4 regions of the Streptomyces sp. NPDC046860 genome follow, and region 1 is predicted to be linked to each of the others. Evidence: riboswitches for the same ligand, from Rfam matches in the RefSeq annotation. Region 1 holds a riboswitch; each other region holds the start of a gene.

What was found. Region 1 has a riboswitch for cyclic di-AMP ahead of ABZ898_RS13715 (M23 family metallopeptidase). Riboswitches for the same ligand answer to the same signal wherever they lie in the genome.
Region 2: another riboswitch for cyclic di-AMP. It lies ahead of ABZ898_RS14245 (M23 family metallopeptidase); the one in region 1 lies ahead of ABZ898_RS13715 (M23 family metallopeptidase).
Region 3: another riboswitch for cyclic di-AMP. It lies ahead of ABZ898_RS20720 (transglycosylase family protein); the one in region 1 lies ahead of ABZ898_RS13715 (M23 family metallopeptidase).
Region 4: another riboswitch for cyclic di-AMP. It lies ahead of ABZ898_RS25820 (transglycosylase SLT domain-containing protein); the one in region 1 lies ahead of ABZ898_RS13715 (M23 family metallopeptidase).

What each region holds. Positions count from the first base shown of each region.
Region 1 covers NZ_JBEYXQ010000007.1:308,288-312,501, forward strand. Annotated here, with positions in the region: gene ABZ898_RS13705 (dihydrofolate reductase family protein) at 1-672, shown strand, start outside; tRNA gene ABZ898_RS13710 (tRNA-Met) at 738-811, shown strand; cyclic di-AMP (ydaO/yuaA leader) riboswitch at 1,072-1,239, shown strand; gene ABZ898_RS13715 (M23 family metallopeptidase) at 1,249-2,277, shown strand; gene ABZ898_RS13720 (aldo/keto reductase) at 2,332-3,279, shown strand; gene ABZ898_RS13725 (PrsW family intramembrane metalloprotease) at 3,288-4,214, opposite strand, start outside.
Region 2 covers NZ_JBEYXQ010000008.1:110,683-114,896, forward strand. Annotated here, with positions in the region: gene ABZ898_RS14240 (pitrilysin family protein) at 1-802, shown strand, start outside; cyclic di-AMP (ydaO/yuaA leader) riboswitch at 1,035-1,188, shown strand; gene ABZ898_RS14245 (M23 family metallopeptidase) at 1,202-1,945, shown strand; gene ABZ898_RS14250 (GntR family transcriptional regulator) at 2,135-2,818, shown strand; gene ABZ898_RS14255 (HPr family phosphocarrier protein) at 2,993-3,274, opposite strand; gene ABZ898_RS14260 (GNAT family N-acetyltransferase) at 3,452-4,214, shown strand, end outside.
Region 3 covers NZ_JBEYXQ010000014.1:71,013-75,226, reverse strand. Annotated here, with positions in the region: gene ABZ898_RS20730 (septum formation initiator family protein) at 1-168, opposite strand, end outside; gene eno (phosphopyruvate hydratase) at 318-1,604, opposite strand; gene ABZ898_RS20720 (transglycosylase family protein) at 1,941-2,642, opposite strand; cyclic di-AMP (ydaO/yuaA leader) riboswitch at 2,647-2,825, opposite strand; gene ABZ898_RS20715 (transglycosylase family protein) at 3,007-4,038, opposite strand; gene ABZ898_RS20710 (cytochrome P450) at 4,162-4,214, opposite strand, start outside.
Region 4 covers NZ_JBEYXQ010000023.1:3,910-8,123, forward strand. Annotated here, with positions in the region: gene ABZ898_RS25815 (polyprenyl synthetase family protein) at 1-475, opposite strand, end outside; cyclic di-AMP (ydaO/yuaA leader) riboswitch at 1,024-1,256, shown strand; gene ABZ898_RS25820 (transglycosylase SLT domain-containing protein) at 1,261-1,743, shown strand; gene ABZ898_RS25825 (HAD family hydrolase) at 1,817-2,626, opposite strand; gene ABZ898_RS25830 (FAD-dependent oxidoreductase) at 2,692-3,894, opposite strand; gene ABZ898_RS25835 (ATP-grasp domain-containing protein) at 3,938-4,214, opposite strand, start outside.

The DNA.
Region 1 (4,214 bases):
GAGGGCGGCGGCACCGTGCACACCCAGCTTCTCCAGCAGGGGCTGGCCGACGAACTCCAGCTGGTCCTCGCCCCGCTCTTCGTCGGCGACCCGGCGGCCCCCCGGCTGTTCGGGCCCGGCGCGTACCAGGGCGGCCGGCTGCGGCTGACCGGGAGCCGGCGGATCGAGGACGTCGTCCTGATGCGTTACGAGCCCACCGCCCCCGGTGCCGGCCCGCTGCCCGTGGCCGCCGACCGGCACTGGCTGCGCACCGCGTGTGAGCTGGCCGCGCTCTGCCCGCCCTCGGACACCGCCTTCAGCGTCGGCGCGGTCGTCGTCGCGGCGGACGGCACCGAGCTGGCGCGCGGCCACTCCCGCGAGGGCGGCGACCCGGTCGTCCACGCCGAGGAGGCGGCCCTCGCCAAGCTGGACCCCGCCGACCCGCGCCTGCCCGGCGCCACCGTCTACAGCAGCCTGGAGCCCTGCGCGCACCGCGCCTCCCGCCCCACGCCCTGCGCCGGGCTGATCCTGCGGGCCGGGGTGCGGCGGGTGGTCACGGCCTGGCGGGAGCCGGACACCTTCGTCCGCGCGGCGAACGGCGCCGGGGTGCTCGCGGACGGGGGCGTGGAGGTGGTGACGCTGCCGGAGTACGCCCCTCTCGCACAGCGGCCGAACGGTCACCTTCCGCACTGAGGCCCACGTCACGGCGGCGTGTGTGCGCGGGACCCCGCGGATGACGTATGCTTGAGACACAACGACGCGGGGTGGAGCAGCTCGGTAGCTCGCTGGGCTCATAACCCAGAGGTCGCAGGTTCAAATCCTGTCCCCGCTACTGAAGGCTCAGGGCCGGAATTCGAGAAATCGAACTCCGGCCCTGAGTGTTTTCCGGGACCCGTGTTGTTCCAGGTCACCAGCAAAACTCCTGTGACTCCTGAAGCGCGGTCAACTCGCCCTGTTCGCTCCTTTCCTGACCGGTATGCACCTCGTCAGAACGTCAAAGGATCAAGCTGAACGGGCTTGGAATCCGGTGTGCGAGTCTATTAACGTTCGATAACGCAGCGCGGTCGTTACAGCCGTCAGCAGAGACGGCGCCGTGCGCACACGCCGAATCCCGCGAGGGAACCGGGGACCCACCACTTTGGGGTGAATCGCGCCCGATCCGCAGTGCACCGCCTCAGGAGCACGCCGGGTTTACGCGCGTAGGAGACCTTCCTTCTCCGAACCCGTCAGCTAACCCGGTAGGCGGAGGAGGGAAAGGAGTGCGCCCGCGTGGCGTCCAACCGGCCTGCCCCACAAGCCCCGTTCGCGCCGGACGCGAGTGAGCCCTTTGCCTACGGCGCCCCCCGCGCGCAGGACGGCACGTGGGAGGAGTGGAATCCCACCGAGGAGTCCCTGCCTCCCGTTCGTGGCCGCCACCGGGTGGCCAAGCAGCGCGGAGGCGGCGGCCTCGCCCGCAGTTCCACCGTCCTCGGCGTCGGCGTCATAGCCGCCGTCGGCGCGGGCGGCATGGCCAGCGCCAACACCGGCAAGCCTCCCGTGTCCATCGCGATGCCCGACCTGCCCTCCGTCGGCTCCCTGATCGACGGCCATCACACGGACGCGCCCGCCGCCTCCCTGGCCGGCGTCGCCACGGCCACGGCCCCCGCCGCGAGTGACGACTCCTCCGACGCGGGCGAGGCGCTGCGCAGCCGGATCATGGCCCAGGCCGAGCGACAGCAGAGCAAGGCCGACAGCCGGGCCACCGCCGCAGCCGTCGCCAAGGCCGACCAGCAGGCCGCCGACGCCGCCGCCAAGGCCGCGGCGGACGCCGCCGAGAAGGCCGCCGAGGCCAAGGAGAAGGCGGAGGCCGACGCCGAGAAGAAGGCCGAGGCGGCCCGCCTGGCCACGCTGGCCAAGCAGTACGCGCTGCCGACCTCCTCGTACACGATCACCTCCACCTTCGGGCAGGCCGGATCGATGTGGTCCTCCGGCTACCACACCGGGCTGGACTTCGCCGCTCCCACCGGCACGCTGATCAAGGCCGTCCACAGCGGCACGATCACCGAGGCCGGCTGGGCCGGGGCGTACGGCTACCGCACGATCCTCACCCTCGACGACGGCACCGAGGTCTGGTTCTGCCACCAGTCCTCGATCAGCGTCAGCGCCGGGCAGAAGGTGTCCACCGGCGAGGTCATCGGCCGCGTCGGCGCCACCGGCAACGTGACCGGGCCCCACCTCCACCTGGAGATCCACCCCGGCGGCCAGCCCACCGGCATCGACCCCGGCGCCTGGCTGCGCGGCAAGGGGCTCACTCCCTGAGCGGATGACCCCGATGCGGAATGGACGGGGCCCGAGTGATCGTTGAGAAGAGACATGACTGCTTCTCTGCGCAAGCTCGGCTCCTCCTCCCTCGAGGTCTCCCCCCTCGCCCTCGGCGGCAACGTCTTCGGCTGGACGGCCGACCGGGACACGTCCTTCGCCGTCCTGGACGCCTACGTCGCCGCGGGCGGCAACTTCGTCGACACCGCCGACTACTACTCGGCCTGGGCCGAGGGCAACAAGGGCGGCGAGTCGGAGACGATCATCGGTGAGTGGGTGCGGGCGCGGGGCAACCGCGACCAGGTCGTCATCGCCACCAAGGTCAGCGAGCACCCCGACTACAAGGGCCTGAGCGCCGCCAACATCAAGGCCGCCGCCGACGCCTCCCTGCGCCGCCTCGGCACCGACCACATCGACCTCTACTACACCCACTTCGACCAGCCCGACGTGCCGGTCGAGGAGATCATCGGCGCGCTGGACGAGCTGGTGCGGGCGGGCAAGGTCCGCTACATCGGCGCCTCCAACATCAGCGCCGAACGGCTCCAGGAGTCCCTGGACTTCTCCGACCGCGCGGGTCTGGCCCGGTACGTCGCCCTCCAGCCCCACTACAACCTGGTCTCCCGCGACACCTACGAGGGCCCGCTGCAGGACGTCGCCGCCCGCGAGGGTCTGTCGGCCGTGCCGTACTTCGCCCTCGCCTCAGGCTTCCTCACCGGCAAGTACCGGCCCGGCACGACCGTCGACAGCGCCCGCGCCGGGTCGGCCGCGGGGCACCTCGGCACCGAGCGCGGCCGGAAGGTGCTGACGGCCCTGGACGAGGTCGCCGCCGCCCACGACACCGCCGTGGCCACGGTCGCCCTCGCCTGGCTCGGCGCTCAGTCCACCGTCGCCGCCCCCATCGCCTCGGCCCGCACGGTCGAGCAGCTGCCCGCCCTGACCGACGTCGCCGGGCTGACGCTCACCGCGGCCGAGCTGGACCGCCTGACGGAGGCCTCCGCCTGACGCCGTCCCTATGAGCGGTACGGGTTGTACCCGGCGTACGGGGGTGCCGGGTGCCCGTACCGCTGCCAGTACGGGACCGGGGCGGGCGGCGGCGCCGTCACGCGGGCCGCGTACTCCAGGGCGGGACGCGAGCAGGCACGGCGCTGCCAGAGCGCGGCCAGCAGTTCCCGCTCCCGGGCGGCGAACTCGGTGCCGACGCGCCCGGCGCGGGCGCGGTGGCGCAGCAGGGCCAGTTCGGTGGCGTCGCTCTCGTAGCGGACCACCGCGCGGGCGGCCGGGCGGCCGCCGAGGAAGCGGCGGGCGTGGTCGCGGGCCAGCCGACGGGCGCGCACCGAGCCGAGGGCGAAGGGTTCGGCGGGGCCGAGCCAGCCGGCCCACACGTACACGGGCAGTTCCTCGCGGGTGATGCGCAGCTCGCGCTGCCGCGACCGGATCAGCAGCCAGGTCAGCAGCGCGAACGCGGGGGCCATGAAGCCGCCGTAGACGGCGAGGAAGCCGAACTGGCCGAAGGCGGCCGAGCCGTTCCACAGGGCGTGCAGGCTCATGGCGAGCAGCAGGCCGCCCACCGGGAACAGCACCCGCACCAGTGGCCGGCGCCGGACGGGGAGCGCGGCGAGCCCGAAGCCGATGCCGGTGAGCACGGTGAACAACGGGTGGGCGAACGGCGACATCACCGCGCGCACGAAGAAGGTCGCGGCGGTCACGGAGACCAGGCCCGAGGTGCCGATGGACCGGTCGGTGCCGAAGGCGTTGCCCAGATAGAGGATGTTCTCGGTGAACGCGAAGCCGGTCGCGGTCACCCCGGCTATCGCCGCGCCGCCGACCAGCCCGGTGAAGTCCCGCCGCCGGAAGACGAAGACCAGCAGGACGGCGGCCGCCTTAGCGGACTCCTCCACCACCGGCGCTATCACCGTCGCGCCGAGCGTGTCCGCGCC
Region 2 (4,214 bases), on a different contig from region 1:
GCGCGGCTTCTACGACCGCCACGTGCGGCCCGCCACCGCCACCGCGGTCGTCGTCGGCGACCTCACCGGCATCGACCTCGACGCGCTGCTCGCCGACACCCTGGGCGCCTGGACCGGCACGCCCGGCCAGGCCCGCCCCGTGCCGCCGGTGACCGCCGACGACACCGGCCGTGTGGTCATCGTGGACCGGCCCGGCGCCGTGCAGACCCAGCTGCTGATCGGCCGGATCGGCTCCGACCGGCACGACCGGGTGTGGCCCGCCCAGGTGCTCGGCACGTACTGCCTCGGCGGCACCCTCACCTCCCGCCTGGACCGCGTCCTGCGCGAGGAGAAGGGGTACACCTACGGCGTGCGCTCCTTCGGGCAGGTGCTGCGCTCCGCGCCCGACGGCACCGGCGCCTCGATGCTCGCCATCAGCGGCTCCGTGGACACCCCCAACACCGGCCCCGCGCTCGCGGACCTGTGGACGGTGCTGCACACCCTGGCCGCCGAGGGCCTCACCGACGCCGAGCGGGACGTGGCGGTGCAGAACCTCGTCGGCGTGGCGCCGCTGAAGTACGAGACGGCCGCGGCCGTCGCCGGCACGCTGGCCGACCAGGTCGAGCAGCACCTGCCGGACGACTTCCAGGCGGAGCTGTACCGCACGCTCGCCGCCACCGGCACCGTGGAGGCCACGGCCGCCGTGGTCAACGCCTTCCCGGCCGACCGGCTGGTCACGGTCCTGGTCGGCGACGCCGCCCGGATCAAGGAGCCCGTCGAGGCGCTCGGCATCGGCGAGGTCAAGGTGGTCTCCGCCGAGTAGCGCGAGATGCCGCACGCGTGTGGGCCCTGACGGCGCATGAGCCGTCGGGGCCCACACGCGTGTTCGGGACTCTCCTCGAACACCGGTCGGCAAATGTCCGGATTGGGACGGAGGTCACCGCTCTGGCATGTGGGATGCGCTACAAAAGCCCGGACTCGTTTGAAGATCCGCTCCGGTCCCCTTTAGCTTCTTCCGGGCTGTTCGTCAGGCAGTGCGCCGCGTCCGCGGCACCGGACAGCCATCGCCGAGTCCCCCGCAGGGGGAGCCGGGGACCCACCGCAGTCCCTGGGGTGAATCGGACGCCCGCGCGTGAAGCGAGGGCGGCCGTAGGAGACCTTCCTGCTCCGAACCCGTCAGCTAACCCGGTAGGCGAGAAGGAAGGAAAGGACCAGCCAGCTCATGGCGTTCATGTGCGCCGCCGGGAAGCACCGCAAGCCCGGCCGGGTCAAGCGCACCACCGCTGCCGCGGCCGGTGTGGCGGCCCTCACCACCGGTGTCGTCGGCACCCTGGCGGCCTCCCCGGCACTCGCCGCGGACAACTCCGTCGAGGACTCCGGCCTCACCCCTGTCATCACCGTCAGCGACACCCTCGGCGACGAGATCGCCGCGCAGGCCACCGCCCAGAAGGCGGCCGCCGAGCGCAAGGCCGCCGAGGAGGCCGCGGAGCGCGCCGCCGCCGAGCGCGCCCGCGAGGCCAAGGAGCGCGCCGCCCGCAAGGCGGAGCGCGAGCGCCTCAACTCCTTCGTCATGCCGGTCACCGGCTCCTACGTCTCCACCGCCTACAAGTCCGGCGGCACCCTGTGGTCGTCGGGTTCGCACACCGGCATCGACTTCCACGCCGCCAGCGGCACGACGGTCCACGCGGCCGGTGCCGGGACCGTGGTCTCCACCGGGTGGGGCGGCGCGTACGGCAACGAGATCGTCATCAAGATGGCCGACGGCGTGTACACCCAGTACGGCCACCTGTCGTCCATCGGGGTGAGCGTGGGCCAGAAGGTCGTCCCCGGCCAGCGGATCGGCCTGTCCGGCGCGACCGGCAACGTCACCGGCCCGCACCTGCACTTCGAGGCCCGCACGAGCCCCGAGTACGGCTCCGACATCGACCCCGTCGCGTACCTCCGCAAGCACGGCGTGAACGTCTGACCCGAGTTCTCCGAAAGCCCCGGCCCCCAGGCCGGGGCTTTCGTCGTTTCCGGCACCCTTTCCCCGGGCCGGTGTCCAAAAAATAGCCATGGATTCCGGTCCGCCGTCGGAAATTCCGTCGCATTGCAATAGAGTCACGGAAGAAGCGCTGTCGTCGGCGTTGCACGGGGATTAAGGCGGAGGTGGGGCATGCGTATTCCGGCGCACTCGGTGTGCACGGCGATCCGGGACGACATCGTCGCCGGGGTCCACGAGCGCGGCAGCCGGCTCACCGAAGAGGTCCTCGCCCGCCGCTACGGCGTCTCCCGCGTCCCCGTCCGCGAGGCGCTGCGCACGCTGGAGGCGGAGGGCTTCGTCGTGACCCGTCGGCACGCGGGCGCCTGCGTGGCCGAGCCCAGTGAGCAGGAGGCCGCCGACCTGCTGGAGATGCGCCTGCTGCTGGAGCCCCTGGGGGCCGCGCGGGCCGCCCAGCGGCGCACCGAGGCCCATCTGAAGGTGCTGCGCGGCCTGGTCAGGCTGGGGCAGGAGCGGGCGCGGCTCGGGAACAGCGACGACCTGCGCGCACTGGACGGCTGGTTCCACGAGACGCTCGCCCAGGCGAGCGGCAGCCACGCGCTGACCTCGGCGCTCACCCAGCTCCGCCACAAGATCGCCTGGATGTACACCGTGGACGGCCCGGTCAGCCCGCCGGAGTCCTGGGCGGAGCACGGCGCCATCGCGGACGCGGTGGCGCGCGGTGACGGCGAGCGCGCGCGGGCGCTCACGGCGCTGCACACCGAGCGCGCGACCCTCGCGCACCGGCTGCGCACCACGGGCGGCGACCGCGCCCGGCACGCGCAACATGCTGTAAACACAGCGGGACTCCGGAATTAACACGGACGCTGTATACAAAGAGGGATATTCGCTTGCCGGGCAATTGTGCTGCCCTTTTCCGGTGCGCCGTGAATCACCGTGGGCGTGATTTTCGTGATGCCTGAATTCTTGGCCCGGAAAACGCGGAAGCCGCGCCGTCCCGAACGGGGCGACGCGGCTTCCGCCGAAGAACTGTCAGACCGTCTCGGGCAGCTCGTCCAGGCCCTCGGCGACCAGCTTGGCCAGGCGGTCCAGCGCGGCCTCCGCGCCGTCGGCGTCGGAGGCGAGGAGGATCTCCTCGCCACCCTGGGCGCCAAGGCCCAGGACGGCCAGCATCGAGCCGGCGTTGACGGGGGTGCCGCCGGACTTGGCGATCGTGACCGGGACGCCTGTGGCCGTGGCGGCTCGGACGAAGATGGAAGCGGGGCGGGCGTGGAGGCCCTCGGCCCAGCCGACGTTGACGCGGCGCTCAGCCATGTGATGCAGCCCTTCAGTCTCTCAGGTTGTCTAGACCAGTTTCCCACACCGGTGAACGTGTCCGGAGCGGCGTTCCGCCCCTTCCGGACCGGCCGTCGGACCGCGGCCTCGGCCCGACTTCCGTGTCCCGCGCACCGCCTCACGCCGTCCGTCGGCGCGAGCCGTACCCTGGGCCCCATGCAGACCCCGGCGGACCGGCAGGACCGGCACGAGTACCCCGCCCACTGGGAGGCGGACGTGGTGCTGCGCGACGGCGGGACCGCGCGCATCCGGCCCATCACCGCCGACGACGCCGACCGTCTCGTCAGCTTCTACGAGCAGGTGTCCGACGAGTCGAAGTACTACCGCTTCTTCGCGCCGTACCCCCGGCTCTCCGCCAAGGACGTGCACCGCTTCACGCACCACGACTTCGTGGACCGGGTGGGGCTCGCCGCCACCGTGGGCGGCGAGTTCATCGCCACCGTACGCTACGACCGCATCGGCGCCGACGGCATGGCGGCCTCCGCCCCCGCCGACGAGGCCGAGGTCGCCTTCCTGGTGCAGGACGCCCACCAGGGGCGGGGTGTCGCCTCCGCGCTGCTGGAGCACATCGCCGCCGTCGCCCGCGAACGCGGCATCCGCCGCTTCGCCGCCGAGGTGCTGCCCGCCAACAACAAGATGATCAAGGTGTTCACGGACGCCGGGTACACCCAGAAGCGCAGCTTCGAGGACGGCGTCGTCCGGCTGGAGTTCGGGCTCGAACCCACCGACCGCTCCATGGCCGTGCAGTTGGCGCGCGAGCAGCGAGCCGAGGCCCATTCCGTGCGGCGGCTGCTGGCCCCCGGCGCCGTCGCCGTCATCGGCGTCGGCCGGGCACCCGGCGGCGTCGGACGCAGCGTCCTCGGCAACATCGGGAGCGGCGGGTACGCGGGCCCGCTGTACGCCGTCAACAACGCCTTCC
Region 3 (4,214 bases), on a different contig from region 1:
GACGATGAGCGAGCACAGCACGAGGGCCAGCAGCGCGGCCCGGCCGGTGAGGCGGGAGCGGCGGGCCTGCCGCTTGGTCTGGGAGCGGTAGACACGGGCCGCCGTCTGCTCACCGAGCAGCCGCAGCCTGGTCGTGGTGGAGAAACGGTCCCGGTCCCTCGCGGCCATCTGGCGCTCCGCCTCCACTGTGCCTGTGCGTCTTCTGCTGTGCGCGTGCTTTCGAGCTCACACGTGCGTACGTCCCCGGACACGGTACGGGACCGGGTCCGGGGACGTACGTACGACGGGCGGGGCCGGCTCGCGCCGACCCGCCGGGGTCAGCCCTTGAAGCGCGGGAAGGCGCTGCGGCCGGCGTAGACCGCGGCGTCGTCCAGGATCTCCTCGATGCGCAGGAGCTGGTTGTACTTGGCGACGCGCTCGGAGCGGGCCGGGGCGCCGGTCTTGATCTGGCCGCAGTTGGTGGCGACGGCCAGGTCGGCGATGGTGACGTCCTCGGTCTCGCCGGAGCGGTGGGACATCATGCACTTGTAGCCGTTGCGCTGGGCCATCTCGACGGCGTCCAGGGTCTCGGTCAGCGAGCCGATCTGGTTCACCTTGACCAGCAGGGCGTTGGCGACGCCCTCCTCGATGCCGCGGGCGAGGCGCTCGGGGTTGGTGACGAACAGGTCGTCGCCGACGATCTGGACCTTGTCGCCGATGCGGTCGGTGAGGACCTTCCAGCCCGCCCAGTCGTCCTCGAACAGCGGGTCCTCGATGGAGACCAGCGGGTAGGCCGCCACCAGCTCCTCGTAGTACTCCGTCATCTCGGCGGCGGAGCGCTCCTTGCCCTCGAAGAGGTACTTGCCGTCCTTGTAGAACTCGGACGCGGCGACGTCGAGCGCGAGGGCGATCTGCTCGCCGGGGGTGTAGCCGGCCTCCTTGATGGCCTCGAGGATGAGGTCGAGGGCCTCACGGTTGGAGCCGAGGTTCGGCGCGAAGCCGCCCTCGTCGCCGAGACCGGTGGCGAGGCCCTTGCTCTTCAGGACCTTCTTGAGGGTGTGGTAGACCTCGGCGCCCCAGCGGACGGCCTCGGAGAAGGACTCCGCGCCGATCGGCGCGATCATGAACTCCTGGATGTCCACGTTGGAGTCGGCGTGCGAGCCGCCGTTCAGGATGTTCATCATCGGCACCGGCAGCAGGTGCGCGTTCGGGCCGCCCAGGTAGCGGAACAGCGGCAGGTCGCTGGCCTCGGAGGCGGCGTGGGCGACGGCGAGCGAGACGCCGAGGATGGCGTTGGCGCCGAGCGAGCCCTTGTTGTCGGTGGCGTCCAGGTCGAACATGGCCTGGTCGATCAGGCGCTGCTCGGTGGCGTCGTAGCCGACGAGCTCCGGGCCGATCTGCTCGATGACGGCGAGGACGGCCTTCTCGACACCCTTGCCCAGGTAGCGGTTCGGGTCACCGTCACGCAGCTCGATGGCCTCGAAGGCACCGGTGGAGGCGCCGGACGGGACGGCGGCACGACCCGTGCTGCCGTCGTCGAGGCCGACCTCGACCTCGACCGTGGGGTTGCCTCGGGAGTCCAGGATCTCCCGAGCTACGACGACGTCGATGGACGGCACGAGCATCTCCTTCGTGGATGTGACGCGTTCGGTGCGGGGCGGGTGCCTGATGGCATGCCCAGCGTCTAGAGCCTAACCGTCCCCGGGGCGTCGGCCGTCGACCGACCGCCTCATGGACGGGGTGGGACAGGGAGACCGTACCCATTGTTCACGCCCGGAACAAAGGGTTCTGGGCAATGGGCGGGGAGGAATGGGCCGGGGAGGAATGGGCCGGGGGGGCGGAAAGCGCACCGCCCCGGCGCGCGGGGGGAACGCGCACCGGGGCGGGGGGTCCGTCAGGGGACCGGAGGTTCACGGGGCCGGACGGGTTCGGGGGGGCCGGTCCCCGTGAACGGGTCGCGGTTACTTCAGGTGCAGCATCTGGCCGGGGAAGATGACGTCGGCCTTCTTCACGATGTCCTTGTTCAGGTCGAACAGCTTCTTCCAGCCGCCCTCGACCTTGTGCTTCGCGGCGATGGAGCTGAGCGTGTCGCCCTTGACCACCTTGTACTCGCCGTCGCCCTTCTCGACCTTCTGGCCGGTCGGGGTGGTGACGGTGTTGCTCGCGTCCGGGCGCTCGGTCGAGCGGGAGGCGGCCTGGTCGTCGGCGGCGCGCTCGGAGGTGTCGGCCGCGGCCTTGTCCTCCGTCTTGCTGTCCGCGGACGGCGCCGGGGCGGCCGAGCCGCTGTACGGCGTGCTGGACAGGCCGGTGCCGCAGACCGGCCAGGCGCCCTTGCCCTGGGCGGCGAGCACCTTCTCGGCGACGGTGATCTGCTGCTCCTTGGTCGCCTTGTCGGCGGTGGCGGCGTACTGCGTGCCGCCGTAGCCGGACCAGGTGGAGGCGGAGAACTGCAGACCGCCGTAGAAGCCGTTGCCGGTGTTGATGGACCAGTTGCCGCCCGACTCGCACTGCGCGACGGCGTCCCACTCGGAACCGGTGGCGGCGGAGGCGCTGCCCGACGCCATCACCGGGCCCACGACGGCCGCGCCGGCGACACCGGCGAGCGCGAGGACACGGGCGGTCTTGGACGGGCGACGGTGCATGCCCTTGCTGGAGAACAGCATGGATCGATCCCCTCACCGACGCCTGCGAGGTGAGCTGTCGGGTTCGGGCCGGATGAGTGCCCGGCCACCCCTCCCCATCACTCCCGGAAGGCGTGGCTCCACCCCAAGCCCGCACCGGCGTCGAAACACCGGGTCGGGCACGTACCTTGGGTCCCCCGCTCCTGCCTACGGCGCTTTACGCGACGGTTGTCCCCGGCGGCCGCTGGCAGGATTCGGCGTTGCGGCCTCGGGGGCTCGTGGTGACGAGCGGTCCCGACCGTAGACATGCGCCGAGGCGAAATTCAAAGACGATCAAGGCTTCTGAGAGTCATCCCACACTTTCACCAAATGGGACATATAAGAAGATAGTGGGCGTCAAATCCCGCTATTCGGCGTCCGTTTCGCCCGGCAGCTTCAGGGTCTGCCCCGGGTCGACATGGTTCGGGTCGCCGCCGATGGCCTGCTCGTTCGCGGAGTAGAGCGCTTCCCACCCGCCCCGCACATCCAGGGAGTCGGCGATGGAGCCGAGCGTGTCGCCGTCGCGGACGGTGTAGGTGCCCGGGGAGGCGGTGGCGTGGCGTCCGGTGCCGGCCGTGTGCTGACCGCCCGTCACGCCCTCCGCGGCGCTGCTCCCGCGGTGACGGCCGCCGCCGCCGAGGTCGCCGGTGTCGACGAGGCTCCAGGAGCCGCCGTCCTCCCACGACTCGTCCGCGTCCTTGCCCGCGTCGGCGCGGGAAGACGAACCGCCCTGGTAGCCGCCCTCGGAGGCCGCGGGCGCGGAGCCGCCGGACCGGGAGGTGTCGGTGTCCTTGCCGGAGTGCCCCGAACCGGCCTTGGCGTCGGCGCTCGGGGACGACTTGCCGGTCTCCTCGGCGGACGGGGAGGACGAGGCGGCAGAGTCCGACGGCGCGGGCGAGCCGGAGTCCTCGGCCGGGGTGCTCGCCTCGGGGGACTCGCCGGACGTGTCGTCATCGGTGCCGGAGTCGCCCTTGTCCGCGGACGGGGACTCGCTCACCCCCGTGTCGACGTCGACCGAGCCGGAGTTGGAGGTGAGCCCGGCGATCAGGGCGCAGGTGGCCCAGTGGGTGGTGCCCTGGTCGGAGAGGATCTTCTCCGCCACCGAGATCTGCTGCGAACGGCTGGCCTGGTCGGCACTGCCCGCGTACTGCGTGCCGCCGTACTTCTCCCAGTCGTCCTGGGATATCTGGAGACCGCCGTAGTAGCCGTTGCCGGTGTCGGCGCTCCAGGAGCCTCCGCTCTCGCACTCGGCGACCTTGTCCCAGGTGGTGCCGTCGGCCGCGTTCGCGCTGGCCGCCCCGAGGAGCGGGATGGCGATGGCGGACGTGGTCACGCCGGCCGCGACGAGGAGCGCCGGAGCCTGGCGGGGGCGACGGTGCCTACCGTTCCCGGAGAGCATGCGGTTGCCTTTCGTGCGACAGCAGTACGGCGTGGCAGGTGATGCTCGACGCCACACTGATGGGTGAACGTAGCGTCAGACGATCCGTTGTCACAAGTTCATGCCGCACAGATCACGTGAAGATCACATAGTTGAACGTCCGTCATGTGAGGTTTCACGGCTGGGACGGACCGGTG
Region 4 (4,214 bases), on a different contig from region 1:
TCTCCAGTATCTGGCCGGTGACGAGGCGCTCGAAGGCGAGGGCCTGGACGCGGACGGCCTCGGGGCCGAGATCGGCGAGTATCTGCGTGGCGCGGGCGAAGAGGAAGTCGCCGGTGAGCACCGCGACGGAGTTGCCCCACCGGGTGTTGGCGCTGTCCACGCCGCGCCGCACGGCCGCCTCGTCCATGACGTCGTCGTGGTAGAGCGTGGCCAGGTGGGTCAGCTCGACGACGACGGCGGAGGGGACGATGCGCGGGGCGTGCCGGTCGCCGAACTGGGCGGACAGCAGCACCAGCAGCGGACGGAACCGCTTGCCGCCGGCCCGCACCAGGTGCTGGGCGGAGCCGGTGATGAAGGGGACCTCGCTCTTGGTGGCCTCTAGCAGGCCCGCCTCGACAGCCGCCAGTCCGGCCTGGACATCGGCTTCCAGTGCCTGGTCCCGCACGCTCAGCCCGAACGGCCCGACGACGGTCACGAGGTATCTCCTGTCTGCTGGTGTCTGCTGGCGACTTCACGGCTTGTCGATAGGTCGCTGCCATCAGTCAAGTCAGCGTATCCGGTCCTCTTTGGATCACCGATCGCACCCACCGGTCCAGCTCATGAGGTATCGGTTTTCGTCCGGCATGTGCCGGATGGGTGGACAAGGGGGACATATAGGTCCTCAGTCGGGCGATCCGGCACTCCGGGGGTCACACCGAACCAACGAACGGGAGCGCCCCCCGGGTTCCGTCCCGAGGGGACCGATGCCCCCTAATACGCACAGACGGACCAAATGCACATAATCCCCCATGTCTAATTTTGCGTATTTTGCGATTCCGTGAGTTGGCTCACGCGCCCTCCCGTCTCGCGCCTACCCGCGCAAACCCCCCTCTCACCCCCTTCTTACCGTGCCCGGTAGGGAAGTTGAGGATTGGCGACCGCAAAGGATCAAGTGGGCCAATTGGGACAGAACAAGGTCAACTAGCACTTCGGGTGATTCCGGTACTTGTTCCGGACATGTGCGGTCGCATACGTTCCCGGCCTGTCAGGCGAACGCCGAATCCTGCCGCGCCTGACAACCCACTCACGAACTCATTCGTACGGCAGGAGCGGGGGACCCAGGTAAGCCGCCGGACCGGACGACACATGTCGCTCCGGAACGGCTCGGGGTGAAGCCGAATCGTCCCCGGTGTCCGACGGGCACCGGGGACGAAGCGGCCGGGCACCTCCCCGCCCGAACCCGACAGCTCACCTCGCAGGCGACGGAGAGGAAACAACGACATGACTGCTGCCGTTCAGCCGCGCCATGCCCGCACCAAGCGCATCGCCCGCACGCTCGCCGTCGCCGGTACCGGTGCCGCGATGTTCGCGCTCCCCCTCATCGGCGCCACCAGCGCCTCCGCCGCCCCGGCCGCCAAGCCCGCCGCCGCCTCCACGGTGTACCCGAACAACCTCGACGGCTGGATCCGCCAGTCCCTGGCGATCATGGCCGAGAAGGGCATCCCGGGCACCTACAACGGCATCCACCGCAACGTGATGCGCGAGTCCTCGGGCAACCCGCTGGCCATCAACAACTGGGACATCAACGCCATCAACGGCACCCCGTCCAAGGGCCTGCTCCAGGTGATCGACCCGACCTTCAAGACGTACCACGTGGCCGGCACCTCGCTCGACCCGTACAACCCGGTCGCCAACATCACCGCCGCGTGCAACTACGCGTACCACCGCTACGGCTCCATCGACAACGTCAACGGCCCGTACTAGGCCGGACCGGCCCCACGGCCTGTTCGCCGCGCCCCCGTCGCACGCCTCGCGCGTGCGACGGGGGCGCTCGCCGTCACAGCGCGAACAGGCGCTCCAGGACCACGGCCACCCCGTCGTCCTCGTTGGAGAGGGTGACCTCGTCGGCCACCGCCCTCAGTTCCGGGTGGGCCCCGGCCATGGCGACGCCGTGGGCCGCCCACCGGAACATCGGGATGTCGTTCGGCATGTCGCCGAAGGCGACCGTATCCGTCCGGCCGAGACCCAGGTGCTCCGCGGCCAGCGCCAGACCCGTCGCCTTGGTGATCCCGCACGGCTGCAGCTCGACCGTGCCCGGCCCCGACATGGTGACCGTGGCCAGCGAGCCGACGACCGAGCGGGCGGTGGCCGCCAGTTCGTCGTCGGACAGGCCGTCGTGGCGCAGCAGCACCTTGCTGATCGGCGCGCGCCAGAGCTGCTCGCGCCGCTCCACCCGCACGGCGGGCAGGGTCGGGTGCGGCATCCGGTAACCGGGCTCGATCAGCGTGAGCCCGTCCACGCCGTCCTGGTCGACGGCCGCGTGCACCTGGCCCACCTCAGCCTCGATCTTGCCGAGCGCGGTCTCGGCCAGCTCCCGGTCGAGCTGGACGGACCACAGCATGCGGGCGGCGCCGGCGTCGTACACCTGCGCGCCCTGGGCGCACACCGCGAGCCCCGTGCCGCCGAGCGCGGCCAGCAGGGGGCGCACGCGGGGCGCCGGGCGGCCCGTCACCACCAGATGCCGGGCGCCGGCGCGTGCCGCTCCGGCGAGCGCGGCGAGCGACCTGGGGGAGACCGTGTCGTCGCCGCGCAGCAGCGTCCCGTCCAGGTCGGTGGCGATGAGTGAGCGAGCGGAGGGTGCGGCCATGATCAGAGAATACGGATCACAGGTCCCCCCGACTCACCACGCGGTCACGGGAGTTGACGCGCCGCTCAGCTCCGGGCGCCGTGTGCCGCCGCCAGGTGCCGCGCCAGCCGCGGGGAGGCGAACTCCGTACCGCACACGAAGCGCATCACCGGACCGTACGAGGCCGCCGCGGGCAGGCCGGTGAAGTACAGGCCGGGCAGCGAGGAGACGTAGCCGGGGCCGAGCCGGGGCGCGCCCCGGGTGACCGCGAGGCCCGCGCGCAGGCCCGGACCGAGGAAGTCCAGCGCGGCCAGATCGACCCGGTAGCCGGTGGCCGCGATGACGTGGTCGGCGGTGAGCCGGTCGGTGCGGCCCCCGTGGGTGCGCACGGTGAGCACCGGGGCGCCGTCCACCGCCTCGGCGGCCACCACCCGCGCCACCTCCCGCACCTGCACCCGCTCCTCGAAGCGTTCGCGCAGCCACCAGGCGCCGAGCGGGCCGAGGACCCGGCGGACCAGGTGGTGCCGGACGCCTTCGGGCAGGAAGCGGTAGGGGTCGGCGTGATAGCTGAGCGCCCACAGCGACCAGGCGCGGCCGAAGGGCGACTCCGGACGGAACCGGGGCTGCTTCCAGGGCGGCGCGCCGAAGGCGACCCGGCCCCGGCCGCGCGAGACGACCCGCACCCGCGCGCCCGCCTCGGCGGCGAGGGCGGCGGTCTCCAGCGCGGACTGCCCGGCGCCGACCACGATCAGCTCCTTGCCCGCGAACCGGCCGAGGTCGTGGTGCTGGGAGCTGTGCGAGACCGGCGCGGGCCCGTCGAGCGCGGCCCCGGCCAGTTCGGCGGGCAGGTGGGCGAAGCCGGACAGTCCGGTGGCGACCACGACCGCGCGGGCGGCGAACTGCTCCCCCGAGTCGAGCTTCAGCTCGAAGCCGCCGGGCCGCCCGCGCTCGACCGACACCACCCGGACCCGCTCCAGGTCCGGCACGAGCCGCTGCCGGAACCACTCCCCGTAGGCGATGAAGGTCTCCGCCGGGATGATGTCCTCGTCGGTCACCAGGCGGCGCACGCCCGCCGCGTCGCAGTAGTCGGCGAGGGTGTGGCCGGGCTGGGGACAGTCGAGGCTGGAGGCGGCCGGGGTCGACTTCAGGAGCATCCCCTCGGGCATGTGGTCGCGCCAGCTCACCATGGGGTCGCCGAAGACGCGTACCGGGAGCCCGCGCGCCCGCAGATGGGCGGCGGTGGACAGGCCGTAGGGCCCGGCCCCGATGACTGCAACCGGTCGGATCACGAAGTCCCTCCCAGGACGCGGTACGCCACGTGCGTGGCCTTGCCTACTTCGCGGAGTGCGAGGTGCCGCCGCCCCGGCGGCCGGTCCGCCAGAGCTGGTAGAGGTGCTTCGCGCCGGGGCGGGCGAAGCGGGCGAGCATCGTGAGGAACGGCATCGGGTCGTCGCCCGCGAGCCAGGCCAGCTCGGTCCCGCTGGCCCGCGCCGGGGCGTGCGGCGTGGTGTAACCGCTGCGGCGGTAGGCGAGCCAGGCGGGCAGGTCGATGTTCTCCACGACGAACCGCCGGCCGGCCCGCTGTCCGCCCTCGGGGACGGGCCGGCCG